Regions from separate parts of the Methylocaldum sp. GT1BB genome, predicted to be linked through region 2. Evidence: riboswitches for the same ligand, from Rfam matches in the RefSeq annotation. Region 2 holds a riboswitch; each other region holds the start of a gene.
What was found. A riboswitch is a leader RNA that binds a small molecule or an ion and turns the genes downstream of it on or off. The one in region 2 is predicted to bind cyclic di-GMP.

Region 1: it holds a riboswitch for cyclic di-GMP, as region 2 does, so the genes downstream of both, ACR2TX_RS03455 (hypothetical protein) here and ACR2TX_RS09660 (VPLPA-CTERM sorting domain-containing protein) in region 2, are expected to answer to the same signal.
Region 3: it holds a riboswitch for cyclic di-GMP, as region 2 does, so the genes downstream of both, ACR2TX_RS19335 (VPLPA-CTERM sorting domain-containing protein) here and ACR2TX_RS09660 (VPLPA-CTERM sorting domain-containing protein) in region 2, are expected to answer to the same signal.

The regions. Positions count from the first base shown of each region.
Region 1 covers NZ_CP194902.1:485,337-492,931, reverse strand. Annotated here, with positions in the region: gene ACR2TX_RS03465 (hypothetical protein) at 35-1,708, opposite strand; gene ACR2TX_RS03460 (VPLPA-CTERM sorting domain-containing protein) at 1,705-2,508, opposite strand; gene ACR2TX_RS03455 (hypothetical protein) at 2,628-3,464, opposite strand; cyclic di-GMP riboswitch class I at 3,547-3,625, opposite strand; gene ACR2TX_RS03450 (class I SAM-dependent methyltransferase) at 4,332-5,087, opposite strand; gene ACR2TX_RS03445 (hypothetical protein) at 5,136-6,848, opposite strand; gene ilvB (acetolactate synthase large subunit) at 7,316-7,595, shown strand, end outside.
Region 2 covers NZ_CP194902.1:1,835,693-1,843,287, reverse strand. Annotated here, with positions in the region: gene ACR2TX_RS09665 (hypothetical protein) at 1-1,253, opposite strand, end outside; gene ACR2TX_RS09660 (VPLPA-CTERM sorting domain-containing protein) at 1,285-2,055, opposite strand; cyclic di-GMP riboswitch class I at 2,216-2,293, opposite strand; gene ACR2TX_RS09655 (transglutaminase-like cysteine peptidase) at 3,397-4,065, shown strand; gene ACR2TX_RS09650 (bifunctional diguanylate cyclase/phosphodiesterase) at 4,062-5,969, shown strand; partial or broken gene ACR2TX_RS09645 (IS1380 family transposase) at 6,347-7,595, opposite strand, start outside.
Region 3 covers NZ_CP194902.1:4,047,030-4,054,624, reverse strand. Annotated here, with positions in the region: gene ACR2TX_RS19360 (hypothetical protein) at 1-649, shown strand, start outside; partial or broken gene ACR2TX_RS19355 (transposase) at 718-1,045, opposite strand; gene ACR2TX_RS19350 (FAD:protein FMN transferase) at 1,409-2,311, shown strand; gene ACR2TX_RS19345 (VPLPA-CTERM sorting domain-containing protein) at 2,947-3,807, shown strand; gene ACR2TX_RS19340 (hypothetical protein) at 3,804-3,932, shown strand; cyclic di-GMP riboswitch class I at 4,354-4,439, shown strand; gene ACR2TX_RS19335 (VPLPA-CTERM sorting domain-containing protein) at 4,552-5,460, shown strand; cyclic di-GMP riboswitch class I at 5,747-5,835, shown strand; gene ACR2TX_RS19330 (hypothetical protein) at 5,950-6,846, shown strand; gene ACR2TX_RS19325 (hypothetical protein) at 7,210-7,595, shown strand, end outside.

The sequences.
Region 1 (7,595 bases), 1.4 Mb from region 2:
TTTCCGTCGATGGATAGGGCGAGGTATCCATGCCTCACTCGGCTGCGCACCGAGGACGGGTACACGACAAGGTCAGCTTGCGGGCATCGAGCGCGTCGATCGTACCGTTCTTGTCGATATCGCGGGGATCGTCCGGACCGGACGCGGATTGATTCCGCACGGCGAGGATCAGGTCGATATCCAGGCGATCGATATCCCCGTCGCCGTCCAGATCGCCGGCCAGCGGGGTCGTTTCGCACGAATCGGGAATATGATCGGCATCGGCGTCACCGGCCCGGCCTTGTTCGATATCCAGAACGTCCGACACGCCGTTTTCGTTGCAGTCCGGAAACACGTTCAGATAGTACACGTCCTGCTCGCCGTTGAAGGTTGCGGTATAGGCAACGCTTGCGCCGTCCCTCCTGGAAACCAGGGTCGAATAGTCCCCCATCTTTTGGGAAGCGTGCGGATAGCCGATCGTGGTATCGAAAGGCTGGCTGACCGGAACGTTTTTGCTCCACGTTGCGCCGCCGTCCCATGAATACGCGTAATACAACCGCGAGACGTTATAGCTGCCGCTATCGCGCGTGTCGTACCAAACGGCATCGATGCGCGAGTTCGGAGCTACCCCCATCATGCCGAACCATTGCCACGAATCTTTATTGGGTTCGTCGTCGTTGACCCTGATCGGCGCCGACCAGGTCTCGCCGCCGTCGCTGCTTCGGACGAATTTGATGTCCAGATTGTCTTCGCCGGGCGGATCCACCGTCGCCAGCACATAGACCTTGCCGCGCAACGGCCCGTTGGATCGGTCGACGTCGACTTGAACGTCGCCTATGGGACCGTACCGATTCGGATTGTTTCGAAAATTGAATAAAGGCGCGGGACCGCCGATATCCAGGATCTGCGTCGTAAAGGTGGGTGTCGAATCCGGATCTCGCGCGTCCAAGGACTTCGAGAAAATGTGCTGGTAGTGGTTTCGATTCTGGGTCTCTTCGTCCCATTCACTGGGTTCGAGCCGTCCGGCGATATACAACTCGCCTTCCGGCCCCACCGCCATGGTGCCGAAACTCGGGTTACCGGGAATCCCCACCGGTAGTTCGAAGCTCGCTCCGCCGTCGATGGAACGGGTGAAACAGTAGTCATCGCCGGTTTCGCGCCAGTTGACGTAGACATGGCCATCGCCGATTCCGCCGCTACGGTCTACCGCGAGCTGGCCTTTGTCGCCGCCTCGTCCGTGGGCGAATACCGGTTCTTGCCAACTGCGCCCGCCGTCGGTCGACTTGATGACTTGAATGTCTTCGATATAGATGCCTTGCTCGTCGAAACGCAGACTCTGAAAGTAAAAGTTCCCCTGAGCATCCACATCGATGACCGGATTGCTTCGGCCTTGTCCCGGCGTCAACGATCCCGGAAAGGTCCAGCTGGAACCGCCATCCTGGCTATGCGCCCAGCCGCCTTGGCGAAAGGAGGACTGCACGGAGTCGAACTGACGCCAGGCGATGACGATGTTGCCGGGGTCCAGCGGATTGATGGCCATGGTGGGCTCGTTGGCCGCATCGCCGGTAATGTTTTGACCGGCCGCGTCGACGTTGACCTGGATGCTGATGTAAGGACCAAAAGCGGAATGCGTCGCTGCGGCGTCGGCGCATGCGAACGCCAGTATCCATCCGGACCACACCGCGGCATGCCGTCCCGGATGTGGATTGCGTAAACCGGACCGTATCATGCGCGGTAACTCCGGGATCTGCCGAACAGGCCGAATCCGGCGAGACCCGATACGAACAGCCACACCGCGGCCGGAACCGGTACCACGGTGGTTTGAAAACTGAAATCGCCGACGATCGCGCCCACGGTGCCGCCAAAATGCTCCCATCCCGGCCCGACCCCGAGTTCGCCCGACAGGGTGAACGAATTCGGGTCGAGCCCCATCGCCACGTTGAACAAGTTGAAGGATTCCGATCGGAAAGAATAATGGTTATAGAGCGTCCAGCCCGATTGGCCGGTATCGGCATCGATGTTGGCCGCATCGAATTCCAACGTGTAGTCTCCGGAGACGATGCGGTTGCTCGGCGATCCGGTATCGATCCGGAAACGGCTGACGCCGCCAAGACCGATCGCGCCGGTGACGCTGCCCGCGAAATCGCCCGGATCGAACGTCAACGTGGTCGGCTTGGTTCTCCGGCCGACCGGGACGTCGACGGTAGCGCCGTTGACGGCGAATTCGAGACCCGTGGCCGGGATTTCGCCGACGCCCGGCACAATATGATCTTCCAAAATTTGCGCGTTGTTGCGCACCGCCGCGGCTTGTGCATCGAAAAATTCCTCCAGATATATGGAAGGCGCATCGGTCGCGTCCAAGGAGACGGCGGCGGCCAGCGCATCCCGGTCCAGGTTCATGATCAATGCGCCGCCGGAAACGGTGGCGGCGGTCGCCGTTGCCGGAAGGAATGCCAACCATGCGGCTAGAAATGTCAAACAGGGTGCAAGAGTTTTGCCGAATCGCGAGAGTCGGTGGCGTGTAGTCATGAGGATAAGTCCGTAACAGGTCGAAGGTGGGAGCGTTTATCCGGCCGATTGGCCGGATAAACGCGATAAACGGCCCCCGGGCGGCTCGGCAGCCCGGGTCGACGGCCTCTATTCGGCGATCAAGCGGATAAAGCCGCCTGGACCGACTTTCGGCGGGCGCCGGCCAGCAGGCTTAACAAGCCGCTGCCGAACAGCCAGACCGCTGCCGGCACCGGAACCACGGCAGGCGAAACCAGAGTGAAGGTAGCGGCTTTACCGGCGGAGTTCGAGCCGTCGCCGCCGAACAGGAAAGCGGTCATATTGGGTGACCACCAGAGTTCCCCGGTCATGAGCAATTCATCGCCATTGGTGGTAACGCTGATGTTGCGGGCATCGTAAGTGGACGTTCTGAAGCTCGTGTTGTTCCACAAGGTCCAGCCGCTGTTGACGCCGTCATTTCGATTCGCGTTGTATTCGAAGGTGTAATCTCCGGACGTCAATGTACCCGTGAAACTGCCACGGGTCATCACGACACCGTTCAACCCGATCTGGCCGTTGGCGATAAAGGCGGACGAGTCGACCAAAGCATCCTGACTGGCGTCCCAGGTCAACGTGGTGGGCTTGTTGGCGCGGCCGCCGGCGCCCGTTGGAATTCCGGTGCCGGTCAGATCGGCGGGATTGACGACGTATTCGAGCGTTGACGGCGCGGGGTAGGTGTTGGTGGGCACCGTTATGATATCCGCAATGGTCGAGTAAGTATCGGCCACCGCCTTGGGAAAGAAGTTCGCGACATAATATTCGGTTAACCCGCCAGGACCGATGGTTAGTCCTTCCAACAGGTTGTTCGGGTTGTCATAGGTAACGCTGAAAGTTCCCCCGTGCAACACACCGGCATCGGCCGAATTGGCCATGATCAGGGCAGCCGCTGCGAGAATGGTCTGTCGGATCTGCATTTTCTTGACCCCAAATTTTTGCATGGATTTTTTCCTGTGATTTGAAACATCGAGAGGTTGTGCGGCAGGCTCGAGAAATCCATAGCCCTTGAATAACTCTCACAGGAGAGGCGGCCCGGCCGTCTTGAATACCAAGACCCGCGGCTTTCCGAGTCCGCCTCGCGGCGGAGGTGGCGAAGGCGTCTCGTCCCTGAGACCGATATCATCCTGGGCCAACGGACAGGCATGCGCCCAACCGCCAGTCGTCGCTGATAAGAACCGCCGAAATGACAATGACAATAAGGCTCGAAAACTGGCGTTCTTATCGGGCAAGTCAAGCTGCTAAAGCAGATACCGTGCCAGTGAGCAGGGGTATTCCGAGACTAACAAGCTGTAATTTGAAAATACCGGGGAACGGTGGAAGCAAAGCGTAATTTACCTGGGAACACATGCCAATTTACAGGCATGTCACGGGAAAGAGGCAGCGAGTATCAGTGCATTAACAAATGTATCGTTAATGCGTAGGTATCCCGGCGCCCATGGCGGATATCAATGCGCGACAAACCGCATTATGTGGGGAGCAGGTTAAATGCCACAATTCAATGCGCATGACATCATCATAATCTGTTGTCTTATTTGACATTAATCGTCTGTCCTGTGAAATCCCGCAAGGCTTAAGGCATACAACGTAATTATTCGATGGCAATCGACAAATACACCAGGGATATTCGGGACAAACTGCGAGATTCATGCTTTTGCGGGAATATTTCCCGATATTTGTAATCCATGGACTACGTTCAGCGGACCATGGATTATTGGACTTCGTCTGGGCCGCCAAATCAGCATCATTTGCCGGCCGCACAAACGGTCGCTGCGTGCTTGAAGATACCTTGGTTTCTTCGGTTCTCGTGCCTATCCTTCAGGAAGCAGTCCTTCATCCGATCTCTTGTAGGCGATGTATGCCAAGCGTCGTTGAGCCAGAGGATGGCGGCCGTAATGGGGTGAGACGGTCACCTCGAAACCGGCGCCGGCGAGAAGACGTTCGATTTGGGCGCCGCCCAAAACGCCGATCCGGTGCCGCTCCTCGGAACGGCGGTAGCCGTGGCCGCCTTTCCTGAACACGGTAATGTCCCGAATCAACAGGTTTTCCTGCGGCTGTTCGGATATCTCCACCAACACCGCCCAATCCGGCCCTTTGCGCCAGGAGCGATAGTGCATGGGTTCGCCGTCCGAGCGGACAAGGATGTCGAATGCGAAAACGCCGCCTTTCGGCAGACAGGAAGCGATGTTCCGGAACAAGCGGTCAAGGCGCGCTTCCGACGGCGCTCCGTCGGCACAATAGTTCAGGGCTTCGCCCAGGGCCGTGACCGCGGCGCAAGGGCGGAAGTCCACATCGTACAGCGATGCGGTTTGAAACTGTGCTTCGGGCGCTGTACGCCGGGCCAGTTCGATCATCGGCGCGGAAACATCGACGCCCAAAACCGAATATCCGTGCTCCAGCAGTTTCCTCGCCCAGGTTCCGCTTCCGCAACCCAGATCGATTATCAGGCCGGAATCGAGACCCGCGGCGCGGAACAGCGCCAGCAACTCATCGCCGGCGCCATCCACCAGATCGGGGAAGCCGACGTGATGAACATAGGCGAGATCTTCCTCATAGAACGGCATCATCGTTTCGAAGCATTTTTTCGACTGGAATTCCGCCAACCCATGGGGCGGTCAAAGCCGGTCCATCCCGATGGGTTCGCCGTTATCGGCACGGGTTTTGGTCAATCGCCGTTCCGCGTCTGCTGCGGCGCTGTCCTTGCCCTGCTTTCGATACACCTCGGTCAGCGCCCAGAGCGCCCAGGCGTCATTCGGCGCTTCTCGGAGCGAAATATCGAGCTCCCGCTCCGCCCCCGCCAGATCGCCCTGGAGAAACCGCAGCGCGCCTACCGAACGGCGTATCGGGTAGTACCAGTAGGGCGGTTCCATATAGGGCAGCTTTTCCTGAAGCGCCGCCGCTCTTTCGAAGGCGGCGGCGGCGTTTCCGAGATCGCCTTCGGCCTGGGCGATGCGCGCCGAAAGCACGTCCTGGGCAATCCGAACAATGTCCGCCGCCGGGACGCCGGCTTCCGTCAATCCGGAAAAATCCGCCGTTTTGGCGATCCCGGTCAAGGCGTCGAGTTCGAGCCGCGCGTCCTGCGGCGCTCCCTTGGCCGCCGCCGCAACGCCACGGGTATAGCGCCACATGGCTTGTACGTACGGGAACTCCGAGCCCGGATCGGCCATTTTCAGGACCGTTTCGGGCGGACTGAACTGGGCGTGGGCGAAGTATGGCGCGGCCTTGACCGGTTGTACCCACGGCACCGCACGGACCGTCTCGTCGGACAGCACGCCGGCGAGTTTCTCCGCCGCCGCGAGAGCGGTTTTGCCGTCGCCCGCCATCTGCGCCGAAACCATCAGGAAATGAACGTTGTGCGGATAATAGCCTTGCGCGTAGATGCCCTTTGCGCCGGTCTCCTTCAAATAGGCCTCGTCGACTTCGATGGCGGCGCGATTGGCTTCGAGAGCGTCCCGATAGCGGCCCAGCCGGTAGTAAAGGTGTCCCGGCATGTGGACCAGATGTCCCGCGCCCGGCATCAGACCGGCGAGGCGTTTCGCATAAGCTTCCGCCCGTTCGGGCCGGTCGGAAGCCTCCATCATGTGGATGTAATAATGAACCGCGCCGGGATGGTCGGGGTTGTTCGCCAGCACCCGCTCCAGGACCTCTACGATTTCCGCCGTGCGCCCCTTGGGTTTGCGGCCTTGGTCAGCCCAGTAGTCCCAGGGCGCGAGATCCATCAGGCTTTCCGCGTACAACGCGGCGATCTCGTCATCCTCGGGGAAACGCTGGGCGAGTTTGCCCATCGCCGTGGCGTAGGCTTGGTCCAGGCGCTTCCGGTCGGTCTTCGGATTCTTGTCGTAGCGTTTCGCGAGCGCCTCGATCAAGGCTTGCTCCTTGGGGCTCGCGTGCTTGGCAAGGGCTTTCGCCCGCTCGATCGCGGCCCAGGCCGGGCCGACCGCGGAAGGCTCCATCGGCGCATTGATATTCGGTCCCAACACCAAGGCTTCGCCCCAGAAACACATGGCGCACTGGGGATCGAGTTTCTGCGCCATGCGGAAGGCCCGTTGCGCCTCCAGATGGTTGAAGGCATAGGCCAATCTCAAACCCTGATCGAAATATTGCTGGGCGCGGGTGTTGCTCGTGGTGATCTTGTAGCTCAGCGTGCCGAGGTTGTCCCACAGGGGCGGTTCGCTATCGACGTAGACAGCCTGGGCGGCAGCCGTGTCCTTGGGATAATGCCCCGCTTCGGTGTGAACATGGCCCGTCGTTTCGGCGGCAAGTGCCGGTTGCGTGCCGATCAGCAGCGAGGCCAGCAGGCCGATGCCGACGGTATCGGAAAATTTCATGATCCCCTCCTCGTTAAGCTTAGGCTTGAATGCGTTCCGTCGAACGGGAAACGCGATTATCGTAAAAACGACCGTTCATTGCTTAGGCGTAAAAACCAAACTCTCGGGTTCCGGGTTTGGTGATTTCCGCTCGCTTTTGTTTGCCGTTATACCGAAGCGGTCACATTGTGGCAGTGAAATTGTAACAACGGCTTGCGCGAAGAGGCCTCGCTGAGCCAGAATAACCTTTCGACACGCTCTGAATATTTACTCGTACCCGATCCGATCCATGAATCTCCGTCACTTCGCCATTCGTCGCATCGTCGCCCTCGTGGTGGTCGTCGTCGTGCAAGTGGTGATGTGCGCGCCGTCGTGGGTTGGAGATGAGTAAGTAAACGACCTGATTCAACAACCCCCGCCGGCGCAAGCCGACGGGGGTTTCTTTTTTGGGGCCTCCGCCGGACTCCGGCTCTACCAAGGAGAACCCCATGACGATACTATCCGGCGCCCAACTCACCGTTCGCCTCCTCGAGCGGCAGGGCGTGCGCGTCGTTGCCGGCATTCCGGGCGGCGCGAATCTGCCGATCTACGATGCCTTGTCGAAATCCGCGCAAATCCGCCACGTCCTCGCCCGGCACGAACAGGGCGCGGGCTTCATTGCCCAAGGCATGGCGAGGGTCACCGGCGTTCCCGCGGTGTGCATGGCCTCGTCCGGACCCGGAGCGACCAATCTGCTGACCGCTATCGCCGATGCCAAGCTCGACTCGA
Region 2 (7,595 bases):
CAGTCCGGGTAGCGGCCGGCAGCGACCTCGGCCAGCGTCGGCGCGGCGCCGTCGATCTTCACGAAGCGGTAGTTCTTGCGGGCAATGGGATTGCCGTTCTTATCCCTGCCGGAGTTCTTCTCCAGGCTCTGGATGCCGATCGCCCAGCGCTTGGACGTGTTACCAGATCCGCCGGTGTTGGTGCCGTCGTTGAAATCGGCCAGGCAGTTGTCCACGTCCCCGGAGCCCGACTGGCCGACGCCGTTCAGGGCGAGGTTGGTCGAGGGCACGATCGGTCCGCTCAAGTTATTGGTACCGCCCACCGGATTGACCGCGCCGCTCATGCACGGATTGTTCAGGAACACCGCGTTGGCTTGCGCCTGCGTGCCAGAACCGTCGACGCGGCGGCAGATGGCCACCTTGTTGTCGGTCAGATTCATGCCGCCGGAATAATTGTCGAAAAAGTTGACGGACGCCGCGCCGATCTGAACCTTGAACCGGTTCCAGTTCTGCACCTTGCCGGCCAGCAGCGAAGCCACTTGCTCGGAGCTGAGGCTGGGCATGCAATCGGGATTGCTGTCATCCCCCAGCGCGCAACCGGCGGGGATCCGGCCCTGGTCCATCTGCGCGTCCTGCAGGGCGGTATAAAGAGACAGCGTTACCGGAATGCCGAACACCAGGCCCGCGGCCGGGGTCACGTCCAGCAAGCTCGAAACCTGGGCGGTCGTGACATCCGGCTGCTTCACGCCGTCCTCCCTGGGCGCGTTGACCCCGCGGAACAGATCCGGGTTGACGTCGCTTACGCCGAGATCCGACTCGTGCAGAATGGTGTCGCCCGCGCTGCTGACTCGGCAGCGGTAGAAGCTGTCGGGCGCGGTCTTGGTGCAGTTGCCGTTGTTGATCTCCATGTGCGTGATCGCCTGATCGAGAATCAGCGGCGTTACGCCCTGCGCCGAGCCGCCCTGAGAACGCTTGTGGAACAACACGTTCGGATTTACGGTGCCGAGGCCGGTCACCTTGGTGGAGTCGAGCCGGCAGAAATAAGCCGAGTGCTGCGCTCCCGGCTTGGACGCGTTGGCGTTGTCGCGGTAGATATCCAGGGTTCCGGCCACGCAGAGTTCGGAAAAGAGCGCTTCCACGCCCTTGTCCTGTGCGGTGGCGCCGGATGCCCAGATTTCGATATCCACGGCCGCGCCGGGAGCGAGAGCGAAGGCTTCGCCGGCGCCGAGCAGCGCCGTTGCCGCCATGGCGACAGACAAACGATTGACTTTCATCGAATTTTCTCCGTTAAGGATATTTGGGAGATTACGCTTTCTGGCCGCGGCGGCTGACCAGGGTCAAGCCGGCCAGAGCGGAGCCAAGCAGATAGATCGCCGCGGGAACCGGTACCGGAGAGGAGCCGGCCGGGCCGAATTCCAGGGTGCCGTTGCTCGACAGCAGCCAGCGCCCGGCAATCTGATTGACGATGCCGTCGCTGTCGTCGCCGGTGTTATTGGTCACGTGGAAGAAAAGGGTTGCCAGGTCGACGCCGCCGGCGGTGGAGGCGAACACGCTGGGAGCGGCGCCCATCAGCGGACCCCAGTTGCCGTCGTCCCAGGACTGCGGCAGCCCGTTATCCACGACGCCCGACACGTTGTCGCCCAGCGCGGTGTTCAGTTTGCTGATATAGCCCTGAATGTTGGTAATCGTGGATAAAACATTACCGAAACCGCCGTTGAACGAAGACCCGGTAGCCAGAATACCCCATTGATCGATATTGGCACCGCCCTCGTCGAGGGTGTACACGGCGGCGATGTTGTACTGCAGGTCTGCCTTGCCGGCAAAGCCGGCATAATTGGCGTCAGCACCCAGATTGACGCTGAACGCCCAGTTCGAACCGGCGTTCAGCACGTCAGTGAGTGAAACGTCGAGATCGCGGAAGTAGGTGCGACCCAGGCCGCCGTTCGCGCTGGGATCGAAAATCGACACGAACAATTCGCCCACGTTCGGATACTGCCCATCGCTAATCGACGCTTCTGCGCCGGTGGCGCCCAAAGCCAATAGCACGCCGGCGGTAATCGCTTTCAGTTTGTTCATTTCCATGCCTTGTTTAAAATTGCGGTTGAAAATACCTTGCAGACGTCTTCTCAAGGTTTATCTGCAGGGCCGTTTTCGCCGGTCGCTTTTCGGCGACCGGCTTTTTTGTGCCGTTTTTCAGGCACCGAAAACAAAAAAGCCGGGCTGCCATCAACGTTGGTGTGGCAACCCGGCTATCTTGCAATCAAGACCCGTGGCTTTCCGGCCCCGCCTCGCGACGAGTGTGGCTTTGTCCTAGCAACCCTCCTGGACCGGGCTCCTGCTCCCCGGCCGCAACTGAACCGCACTGCGGTTTTCTTCCGTCCCTTTGAAGGCGAGACAGACTTTAATGTCGCTTTTTTACAACCAAGTTAAGTTTGTGTGACACCGATGAAATTTTTTGAAAAAACTCAACGCACGGCTCCCGCGCATCAACTAAGTCTTTGTTTTGGATTACATTTGCGTGCTGTGTTTTTTTTTCAAAACTTTAAGTCGCAGATGATTGCAAGCTGCCCCGGCTGTAGCTTTTTCGCTGAACGACTTTACGGATTCGCAACATGAAGGCGGGGGAATCGAGGAAGGGCACCGCCGGACCTGACTTCTTCCGAGCGCCTTGCCCGGCGCATCGGGTCGGTAGGTCGGCAATCCTTTGCCGACAAATCCCGTCGGGAAGGGTCGCGATTAAAGCGACCGTTTGCGATTGGAAGGGTGGCTCCGGCGCTCCTGGAAGGATCGGTTCGGTGCTCCCGAACCGATCGTTTGCGATTGGAGACACCGTTTGCGATTGGAAGGGATTCCCGACCTACTCCGCGGTTCGGTGCCAGCCGGCCCGCAACCGATTGATCCGGCATGCCTCCGTCGTTAGGCTGGTTCCCGAACTCCCGTTTGGGAACCGACGTTGAGAAGCTCCCGCTTCTCGATTCGAATGATGTTTCGAGAAGCTCGAGCTGCTCGGGTATAGCTCCCAGGCGGAAGCTTGGGAGCCAGCGAAAATCCATACCGGAATGGCGGTCCGCTGACCTGTATAGCAGCGACCGTTTGCCATCAAGCGCTGACGCTTAGCCGGGCCTGCATCCGAACGCCTTCGTCGGCAAGGGATTGCCGATCTACGGCCGCTCGTTTCGGCCTACATTTAGAGCCTTCCCAGTAGGTTTCAAAAACCCTTCGACTCTGCTCAGGACAGGCCCTTCGCCTCGGCTCAGGGCGAACGGCCTACTGAGATAGGTACTTAGAGGTACGGGCGGTTTCCCAAGCCGCATCGCTATACTTCGGTGAAAAACGATCGACTACCGGGATATGAGGTGGCGAAATTTCGCCGAGATGGGGCAAGATACGCTTCCTTCAAATCACCCCCGATAGCTCTTGAAACGCTTATTTTTATGGAGCGCCGCTTTTGCGGTCCTTGCCGTGGCGGGCGTCGAAATGGACCTGCTCCCCAATGCACGAACCTTGGAACTGGTCGGCCAGCGCTATGGCCTTGCGGCGGTGGAACGTCTGTCGGCGTGGCGCGACCTGGTTCTGCATCTGGGTGGTGCCGGCGAGCACGAGAAGCTGGCGCAGGTTAACGATTTCTTCAACCGGCTGCCGAACATCTCCGACTCTGACCAATGGGCGCGCCGCGACTACTGGGCGACTCCGGTGGAACTCCTGGCCGCCAACGGCGGCGACTGCGAGGATTTCGCCCTGGCCAAATATTTCACCCTTCGAGCGGCAGGAGTGGCTCCCGACCGATTGCGGGTCACTTATGTCCGGGTCTGGCGGCCACAGCTGAGCCGCATGGAGCCGCACATGGTCCTGGCCTACTATCCCGCCCCGGAATCCGAACCGCTGATTTTGGACAATCTGATCGGCGATATCCGGCCGGCCGCCGCGCGGACCGATCTAGCGCCGACCATGAGCTTCAATGCGGAGGGGTTGTGGTCGGCCAAGCAGCGCGGGCAGCATGGCAAGCTGGGTGAAGCGTCCGACATACGCCACTGGAACGATCTGTTGGCGCGCATGCACCACGAAAAGACGGGAGCGATTCGATGACGACGATGAGCCTGAAAACCCTGCTGGTCCTGCTGCTCGGTCTGCTGTTTCTGCTGCTGGGGCTGGCTCTTTTCGCCACCGGCCTGGTGAATACCCACGGCTTTCTGCAACGCCAGTTGCACGCTCATGCGCAAGAAACGGCAACCACTCTGGCGCTGGAACTATCGCCCGCGCTGGCGAGCAACGACACCGCGGCGGTGGCCAATGCGGTGGACGCTCTCTACGATAGCGGCTACTACCGGCGTATCGCCGTGATCCGCCCCAACGGCGAATCCGTCGTGGAGCGGGAACTCCCCTTGAAAGTGGACGGCGCTCCCGAGTGGTTCATCAGCCGCGTGCCGTTCGACGCTCCCGCGGGTCGGGCCGAATCGATGGCCGGCTGGAAACTTTCAGCCGTGGTCGACGTGGCCAGCCATCCCGGTTTCGGATATAGCCAACTTTGGCAGATGACCTGGTCCATCCTGGGCTGGACTCTGGGTTTCTGGCTGATCTCCGCGCTGCTGTCGGTATGGCTGCTGCAAAAGGCATTACGTCCGCTGGACCGGCTCGAAAATCTGGCGCTTCGCATCGGCGAAGGCAAGTTCGAGCCTTTGGCGGAGCTGCCCCGTATTCGCGAACTGCATCATATCGGCTCGGCGTTCAACCGTATGTCGGAAGCGGTGCGGCGCATGCTGAACGCGAAGATGGAAACCATCGAGAAACTACAGCGGGATCTCCACCACGACCGGCAAACCGGTCTTTTCAATCGCGCGTATTTTCTCGCATCGCTGGACGCGGCCCTGGCAATATCCGGAACGCAGCACGCCATTGCCATCCTTCAGCTCACCGGACTGGCGGAATGCAATCGCCGATTCGGACGCGATACGGGAGATCTTGTCGTCAAATTTCTCGCCGATGTTGTGGAAGCTGTCGCCGAAAAGACGCACGGCTCGGCGGCGCGAATAGACGGCGCGCAGTTTGCCGTGCTGTTGGAGCACGCCGATGCCGATTGCCTGAACGATCTGACCCATCACCTCGCCCAATCGACGGTGATGGCTTTGCTCGAGACCGGAATCGCTTCGTCCTGCACCGTCCATATCGGGGCGGCCCTCTCTTCCGGCGATAGCAGCACGGCACTTCTTGCCCGGGCGGACGCTGCGCTGCGCGACGCGCAGATGGGGTCCAGCGGGAGCTTTCGGATTGCGGAGGCAGATCCGACGCCGGGCGGGAGCGGCCGGCTCGCATTGCTGCGGCAGGCTTTGGACAACGGTCAAGTGGAACTGGAGCGGCAGCCGCTCATGTGCCGGAACGCTTCGGCACCCGAGCATTACGAGGTGTTCGCGCGCATCGTGACGGAAAATGGATTACGGCTTTCCGCGGGCGCCTTGGGGCACATTGCCGAGGAAACCGATCTGGCTCCGATGCTGGACAAACTTGTCGTCGCGCGCCTTCAGGAAGCGATGGCGGAAAAACCCGAAGCGGCGTGGTCCGTCAATTTGTCGGTGGCCACCATCATGCAGCCGGGATTCGCTCAATCTTTTAGACATAAAGTGCCCGCTCGATCAAATCTGGCCATAGAAGTCCCCTTGAATCGGCTGATTTTAGCCCCGCAAGCGGCCGAGTCCGTTAGCGAGCTCAGGAGAGACGGTTTTCGGTTCGTGCTGGATCGCTTCATGCCCTATCCCGGCGCACTGGCCTGGTTAAACGAATTGATGCCGGATTGGGTAAAGGTGGAAGGGGCTCTCTGCCGCCGGATATTCGATGACGCCGGCAATCAGGCCCTGCTCAAGGCGCTATGCCAATACGCACGAGAGTTGGGTATCCGCGTTGCCGCCACCGGCGTGGAACGGGAGGACGAGGCCGATCTGCTTTTTGGCCTCGGGTTCGACGCGGTGCAAGGCCGTGTGTTCGAGAAGGCGAGCTAGAACGTTTTCATACCTACTGTACGGGCACTGGCGAGTAGGTCGGGAATCCCTTCCCAATCGCAAACGGTCGCTTTAGTCGCGACCCTTCCAATCGCAAACGGCGTCTTCGGGAGCGCCGAAGCCCCCCTTCCCGACGCCGCCGTTGGGCCAACGGGTTCGTCGGCAAAGGATTGCCGACCTACGAAAGATTGAATCGATCTACCCTAGCCTGAATATTTCATCAGGACCTCAGTGAAGGTAGGAGGCCGGTCGCGTTCTGGGTTCGGGACCAGAAAAAGGCGTGTTGAGTGCTCGTTTGGGGTGAAAGTCTGAATTTCAGGCAAACGTCCCCCTTACCCCCAGAGAATCAACGTGCCGGGGAACCCACTCGGCCCGGCTCAGCCGGGGGCAAAGCGCTCGGCGATGTGCCAGAACAGCGCCTGCCAGGGGTAAGCATTCGGCAACAGGAAGCGAATGCGACGGGTATTTCGAAGGATCACGCCACCGATTTTGAGGAGCTTGCCCCTGAGAGTGGAACACTGCGCCCGAGCGAGTTCGGTACCGGCGAGGCCGAGGCGACGAAGGGCTTCCAACAAGAGGTAGCCGAGCGAGGCGAGCAGCAGCCGGAATTGGTTGGCCCACCAGACGTGACAACTGGTGCGGTCCGCGAACAAGCCGAGTTGCTGTTCCTTGATCCGGTTTTCCATGTCGCCCCGCGCACAATAGACGTCTTCGTACAGCGCTTGGGAGTCGCCCGCCAGGTTGGTGACCAGGAACCTTGGATTTTCGCCTTGGGGTCCATGCTCGGCTTTGAGGATCACCTGGCGGGGGTGTTTCCAGGTGCCGGCGGTATAGGCAAACTCACCGAAGACCCGCTGTTTTTCCGAGGTGGCGGCAAATTGGGTTTGCGCTGCCTGGCGCCAAGGCGCCGCAAGCTTCAAAAGGCGGTTGTTCTTGGCCAGGCCCACGAGATAACCGACGCCGTGGCGTTCGCACCAGGCCAGAATCCGCCGTCGGCAGAAGCCCGAATCGGCCCGGAAGATGATTTTCACCTCGGGCCAGACGGCACGCAGCCGTTGCACCAGAGCTTTCAGGATCGCCCCGGCGTGCTTGGCCGCGTCGATCTTCGAGGGCCTGAGATAGCTGACCAACAACTGATCGCCGCAAAAGACGTAAAGCGGCAGGAAGCAATAGTGGTCATAGTAGCCATGGAAGAACCGGCCTTCCTGATGCCCATGGACCGGATCATCGGTCGCGTCGAAATCCAGGATGAGCTGATCCGGCGGCGTCGGAAATGAAGCGATGAACTGCTCGACAAACACCTCATGGATCGCCAGGGCCGCCGCCCGATCCATCCGGTTTTCCAAGCGGCACAAGGTGGGGCTGGAGGCACCGGGCGACAGCCGTTCACAGGCCGTCTGCAACGCCAGGTCATGGCGCCAGGTGTCGTGATCGTTGAGGTCTTCATAGCCTTGGCACAGGCCATAAACCCGCTGTCGCAGCAGGTGGAGCACGGCGTGGGCACACCGGCTGGGATCACGCGGGTCCTTCAAGCGTTGGGCCACGCTGTCCAGCAAACCCAGCTTGCGATCGACCTGCCGCAACAGCAGCACTCCGGCATCGCTGGTCACAGCGCCCCGTCGAAGG
Region 3 (7,595 bases), 2.2 Mb from region 2:
AAATACCGGCACATTCATCCTGGATAGGGATAACGTTTCCAATATTTGTTTGAATTATGAGAGAGCAGTTCTCATCAATGAAGGGGTATTTGAGGTCAAAAAAGGCTCAACCTGTGATTTTGGGGCTGCTCAAGCAGGAGGTGATACGTGGACCGAATACCGCCAAACCAAGGGCGAGACGATCGTCGACGGCATCTTCGGGGCGCATAAAATCACTCTGCAGGGCGGAACGCTAAGCGGAACCGGGACGATCTTGAACATGCCCAGTATTAACTCCTCGGCACGATTAAACGTCTCTCCCGGTACGACCGGGTCGCCTTTCGGGACATTGACGCTGATACCTGAGTCCCACAATGGGTACGTTGATTTCTCACGGGGCACAATCACGATCGAACTCGGCGGTCTTTATCCAGCCCACGATCAACTTCATGTTGAGGGCGAATTCATATTAGGCAATGTTAAGATCAATGTCAGTCTGCGGGATGGATTCGTCCCGAAAGCCGGAGACAGTTTCACTCTCCTCAGCGCGAACTCAGTAACCGATTTTGGCGTCCCTATCGAAAGCCGGCTCGATTTGCCGGCACTGCCTTCCGGTTTGAGCTGGCAAGCCGTGAATGACGGAATAACCGTCAAACTCAATGTCCAATAGCCGTTCGGTTCGGTCATTCGACGTGCTGCCGGCATCCCGCCGGCAGCAGCGTATTGAAACCGCAACGAGTGTCCTATCCGATTAGTTTGCCGGCATAGTCGTTGAAGTTTTTGCCAGGCTGGAATCCGCCGGGGCGGTCCATGCGAACAGGCGGGACGATTGGTTTTAATGGGAGATGAAGTGGTCGATCTTGCTCACCAGCGTCTTTGACTCTGGTGAAGGAGCGGCGAGGGAAGGCCTTCTCGGTGGGGTGGGCGAAGAAGCGCTCGACTGGGTTGAGCCAACTGGCGTCGTTGGGATGAAATGCATCTTCCATCGTGGGTGCGCGGCAACCCACGCCTTGATCTTCGCGTGCTTCTGAGTGGCGTACCTGTCGCGGATCGGATGAATGTCCAGGCGATTGCATCGCAATTTTTTGGCAAAACCGTTTGGGGCATCCAAGTCATCAAGAAGAGTCCAAAAGTCGGTGACGAGTATCCCCAGGCGCGTTTAGTTCCCGGCCTATACGTTTTGACGGGCCGGGGTGGTTTCCGGCCGGTGGGAGCGGGCCATAGCTAATTGTAGGATGGGCAACGGCCGATAGGCCGTGCCCATCGTTCCCGACCGAGATGGGCCCGCTTCGCTTGGCCCATCCTATATTGTGCCGGGCAGGCCGGGATAAGGCGCCCGCCGTTCCCGGCGCTCGACGGACGACGAATTACCTTTAGAACAGTCTTGAATTCTTACGGTCTCGAGTATTTCCGTTTCGCCTTCAAGGCAATGGGTACGCCATGCGAAATCCAGCTTTTTGCCGAGACTCGTGCAGAGGCAAGACGGATTTCGGAGCTGGCCATTGCCGATGTGCGCCGCCTGGAGGCGCGCTATTCGCGCTATCGCAACGACAGCCTGCTGTCCGCCATCAACAGGGTCGCCGCCGAGGGTGGCCAGGTTGCGGTGGATGACGAAACGGCGGGTTTGCTGAATTATGCGGCGACCTGTTACGAACAGAGCGACGGGCTTTTCGACATCACCTCCGGCATTTTGCGGCGTGCCTGGCGCTTCGAACAAGGCAAACTGCCGGACGACGCGCAAGTGCGCGGTCTGCTCGAGCAGGTCGGCTGGCACAAGCTGAGGTGGGAACCGCCGGTGCTCGAATTTCCGGTAGCCGGCATGGAGCTCGATTTCGGTGGCATCGTCAAGGAGTATGCCGTCGACAGGGCCGCGGCGCTGTGCCGGGACGCGGGCGTTCGACACGGCGTGATCAATCTGGGCGGCGACATCAAGTTGATCGGCTCGCGGGCGGATGGTAGTCCGTGGCGAGTCGGAATTTCTCACCCGCGCCAAAAAGGCTCGATGATCAAGACCCTGGCGTTGCGCGAAGGCGCGGTCGCGAGCAGCGGGGACTACGAACGCTGCATCGTCGTGGACGGTATCCGATACGGTCATGTGCTGAATCCCAAAAGCGGCTGGCCGGTACGCCATCTCGCCGCCGTCAGCGTGGTGGGGGACTTCTGCGTGGTCGCCGGCAGCGCTTCGACCATCGCCATGCTCAAGGAGGAAAACGGTCCGGCCTGGCTGGACGCCATGGGCTTGCCGCATCTCTGGATCGACGTCGAGGGCAACGTGGGCGGCTCTCTGGCGGAATCGGCAGCTTATTCCAAATCGCGTTCAATCCGGAATTGATTTTCGTAGGGTGGGTGAGGCCGCAAGGCCGTAACCCACCGAGCGGCCTCGGACCTGTCCTGAGCCAAGTCGAAGGGTCGGTGGGTTACGCTGAGCCGAGGGGCTATCCCACCATCGATGGGTTTCGCTTCGCTCTACCCATCCTACGATGAATGTTCATTCGCATGCCGAATGGAATTATTCGTGGGTCGGCAATCCTTTGCCGACTTCGCTTGGCTGTCAACCCGTTACGTCGGGAAAGGATTCCCGACGTAACGAGGCCGCATCATTGCAATCGGCTCCCCCCTCGCCCGACTTCCTCCTCATGCGCGATATGCCGCTGAATGCTGGGGCATATACCTCATTTCCCGGATTCCGGCCTATTTGTAAAGCCTTGGAAGCACCGTAGTGCCTCGATTTGGACACTGGCACGACACTTGTTAAGTATCGGTTGCGCTTAGCTTGCACTTCTTACTCCATTCGGCATGCGAATGAACGTTGCGTAGGGTAGGTTACGGCCACCCTTCGAAAATCAATTCCGGATTGGAAGGGATTTGGAATTACACCGTTTTGCGGCGCGAACGGCTGAAGCGAAGGGGTATGAGCAATGCGGGTTAACGGCGTGGTATCTCAACTTCCAACTTGCAGGGATTCATATGAAACAAACCAGATTGGCCAGGGCGATCGCAATGGCGGTTGCCGGCTCGGCCCTTTCTTTAGGGGTTGTTGCCGAGGCATCGGCACACACGATGTACAACACCTACAACGCCGGAACGCCCGCTACCGATGGGGGAACCGACGGCTGGGTCTATGGCGGTATAAACAATCCGACCTATCCGACGGTATCGCCGGGTTGGGTCGGAACCGCTAGCCCGACGACGCTGCCGTTCGGTTACACCGGTTCTTCGGCGTTGAACTGGGCGGCCGAACTCCATAACGCGGGTGATTCGCTGGAAATTTCCAGGGCAGATGCGCAAGCGAGATATGGCGTTGCAGCGGATATCGATACAGCTAGAGGCGCCTGGCTCGACGCGGGAGCAACCCCTCAGGGCTGGTCGCACACCACCGATATCGGGTTGTTGATGTCGCACAGCGATGCTTATGTCACGCTGAATCTCTCCGCCGTCAATTCGGAAATTGCCAACTTCGGGATTACGGTATTTACCGGTATGGACACCGGTACCGGCTATGAGAACCATCAGGCATGGAATAGCCCGATTCAAGGCTTAGATTTCACCGCGAGCGATCCGTTCGGCACCACCGGCGTAACTTATTTGACCCACGATTCAACCGTCGACGGGGTCAACGGTCTGACCTTCCTGGCGGAGGCCGGTCAGATTTATTCCATTTATCTGGGCGGTAGCGGCGGAGCCAATTGGAATCAAAACAAGGATCTTTACGTCTTGAACATCACGTCTTCTCCGGTTCCGATACCGGCCGCCATTTGGCTGTTCGGCAGTGCTTTGGCCGGGATGGGATTCGTCGGGCGGCACAGACACAAGGCCGTCGCCGCATGATGCGGGACAAGGCGGTCGAGCTTGCCTTCGAGGCTGGGCGCACCATGTGGCATGCGCCGGTGTCGGCGATATCCGGCCGTTTCATCGCCTCGGCCTCAGCCGATCGCCGCTTTGAAACGGTGTAGTGAAAGAGCTGGCTGACTGACCCTCCGGATGATTTGGGTCGCCACATGCTGGAATACCCGTAATAAAAATGCGGGATATCCAGCAGCTTCCGTCGTTTCCGTCATGGAAATAGCGTTATAGAGCGTTTTCCATCCCGGTGTACGGATTCGTTCCAGGAGGGAAGAACGTAGGTCGGCAATCCCTTGCCGACAAAGCCCTTCGCCGAGCCGATACGTCGGCAAGGGATTGCCGACCTACATATCCGAATCCCTTACACCGATTCGGAAAATGCTATATCAACGGTTTACCTCAGGCGCGCTTATTGCTCTTGGGGTATCGGCCGGTTCGACCGAATTCCGGTTCGAACGCGCTTTGTGCTACGGAAAACCCGAAAACCATTGCCGGGGAAGGGGAGCGTAGACCGTAGCAGGGCGGAGTCCCTTTTGCACCTGCCACTCCCGCCGCGAGGCGGGTTCGGAAAGCCACGGGTCTTGTGAATTTGATCCCAAGACGGCCGGGCCGCCTCCCTCGGTGATGGGGAGATCGGAGCGCCTTCCGCTTTTGACGGGAGCGCTGCGGACATCGCTGCCTATGTGAAAACAAAGACCAACTCCATAGAACAGCACGAGGTAATTTCCTATGTCCAAAAACAAAAACAAACTGACCAAAGCGGTGGCCATGGCCCTCACCGGTACCGTCTTGTCCGTAGGCGCCGTTTCCGGCGCCCAGGCGCATACGATGTACAACACCTTCACCACCACTGAGCTGTCCGCCACCGACGGCTGGAACTATGGGGGTATAGGCAATCCGACCTATCCGACGGTATCGCCGGGTTGGGTCGGAACCGCCAGTGCCACCACGCTGCCTTTCGGCTATGCCGGTACGTCTCATCTGAACTGGGCGGCCGAGCTTCACTCGGCGGGCAACACGCTCGAAATCTCGAAAGCAGATGCGGTAACGCGTTACGGCTTCGCCGCGGAAATCGATACCGGCGCCGGGGCCTGGCAGGACGCAGGCGTCAATGGCAGCGGAGTTCCGACAGCCAACGGGCCGACCGGCTGGAGACATCAGACCGATATTGGCTTGATCAAGGCCGAAGAAACTATGTGGGTAACACTGAATCCCGTGGTGGTTACGGGAACCGGCTACGACATTCAGAACTTTGGCATCACCGTCTTCACCGGCATGGACTCCGGTACTGGCAGTTACTCTCATCACGGCTCCTGGAACTGCCCCGGATGCACACCCGCGAAACCTTACGAAGCCGATAACCCGTTCGGCACCGTAGGACTGAGCTACTTGACTCACGATGGCACCGTCGACGGTGTAGACGGTTTGACCTTTCTGGCCCTGGCCGGTCAGGTTTATTCCATCTACCTGGGCGGCGCCGGCGTGGGGAACTGGAGTCAGAACATCGCGGAGTACAGCTTGAATATCAGCACCGCACCGGTTCCGGTCCCCGCGGCGGTTTGGCTGTTCGGCAGCGCCCTCGCGAGTTTGGTCACGCTGGGACAGCGCCGCAAGAACGTCATGGCCGTTCCCGCCTGAAACAAGACCTCGACGTATGTACACGCCTTCCTTTCCGCGCTCTAAGCGGGGAACTTTTGTGTGGAATCACCCATGAGACTGCGTGATTTGCCACGTCGGTGGCGTTTGCATGCGATTTATCTGTTTGATTAGCAATGATTATTTAGTGGCATATTTATTGTTTCAGCAAAGGCCGGGTCCGCCGCTTAGGGGGCTCATAAAAAGACGCGATACACACGGATTCGCAAGGAATCGGCTGGCAGGGATCGCCCGAGGGATCTTTGTCGGGATGGACCGCCGTTAGGTCTGTCCGAATCGCCACACCCGCCGCGAGGCGGGGCCGGAAAGCTTCGGGTCTCGATGCTATGGAGTATTCGAGACGGCCGAGCCGCCTCCTAGTGTGATGGGGAGGACCGCGGCGCAGCTCCATTGGGTACGGTGAAGCGCCGCGGACATCACTGTTAACGAGCTTTTGGACGACCACTAACAGTGACGAGGACGAATCATAGTATGAAAACCACGGCAACAATACTGGCCCTCGCGGGAATGCTCGGGGGAACATTGGTCGCTGCGCCCGAGGCTCACGCGCACGCCACGTTCAACATCGCCGGTTACGGCGACGGCACCGGCGGCAGCATCAACGGCGCCGACGGAATGCCGGGCACCGACGCGAGCGGCGTTTGGACCAACGGCGGTGTCGGCTATACCGGGAGTTTGCCCGTCATGTGGTATGCGGGCATGCACAGCGCGGCGGCGGCCGGCCGCACCATCGAGACCGGCACGCCCACATCCACCAACGGCAGCAGCCTGCAGCGGCAGATTGCCAACTATAACAACAATAACGATCCCGACCTTCCCACGGATCGAATGCTGCGGGTCGGCGGCCTTTCCTGGTCCGATCCCGACAACGGCGGACAGGGTTGGGGCCATGGAGCGGACTTCGGCCTGATCCATTGGTCCTGCGGCGGCAGCGCCCAGGGCTGCGTGGATGCCGGAGTATCGCAATTCAAAATCACTCTGGCGGACGACCTTGCCGACGGCGGCGCCAACCTCAAACTCGGCTACGCGCTTTATGGCGGCTGGGATACCGGTGCCGGCGCTTCTAGGCACGATACCTTCTTTACCGATCCGACCCCGGTAAACAATCCGCTGGGCTCCGACGATCTCACCCTGCTCGGTTGGGGCGTGGCATCCTCGGTCGGCGAGACCTTGTCGCAGGTATTCGACCTCGACACCACTTATGGGGGCGAATACACGATCATCATAGGTGCCTTGGGCGGCGTAGCCGGCAATTATCAATTGACAGTCCAGCCGGTTCCGATTCCCGCTGCCGTATGGCTGTTCGGCAGTGCCTTGGTTGGCGTATTTACCATCGGCCGCCGGACTTCGAAACCGACTCCGGCATAACTTGGCAACCAGAGAGGCAAGAGTGCCCGGGTGGAACGATCTCCCGGGCTCATCCGATCGATCTGGCCATAGAGCATTGATATGTCCCGGCTCATCCGAACACGGCAGACGCGTGCTCAAAGCGATGCCGGAGGCCTTGGGGTTGATGACCGGTTTCGGCGGGTGCCGTAACCATTCGTTTAACAATAATTTCAACGTAGTGACAGGGCCGTCCAATGCGGGCGGTGTCCGACACCTCCTCGCGACCAAGGTTTCGCAACGGCCGAGCAAGGCTCAGCGGTTCGCGCGTTGGTCGTCCATAGGAGTGGGATCGCCGTCTGTATAGCTACGTTCTTCCAATAAATCCGATCCTGGTACGAGTCCGTGAATAAAAATACGTTTCCACTTTTGGCGGCGCTGGCGCTCATGCTTGGGGGTACGGTCGCCTACCTGCTGCTTACCGATACCGAAGTTTCCAAGTCGGAGCTGGTCACAGGCCACGGCGATGTCGAAACCCTGAAGAACGCGTACAGCCGCTGGAAAACCGCTTATGAAGCTGACGGCGGCGATCGTTTTCTGACCATCCCGCTCGGTTATTCGAAAGCCTTATCCGGAGAATTCAGCCGGGCGCAGGGACGCATGCGGCTCGACCTGCTGGAGGGATGGGTGACGGTCGAAGTCAGCGGACTCGATGCGGGAGGCTACGAGGTTTGGCTGGTCGATAATAAAACCGGCTGGCACAAGGCGGGCGGACAGGAGAAGGCCAACGC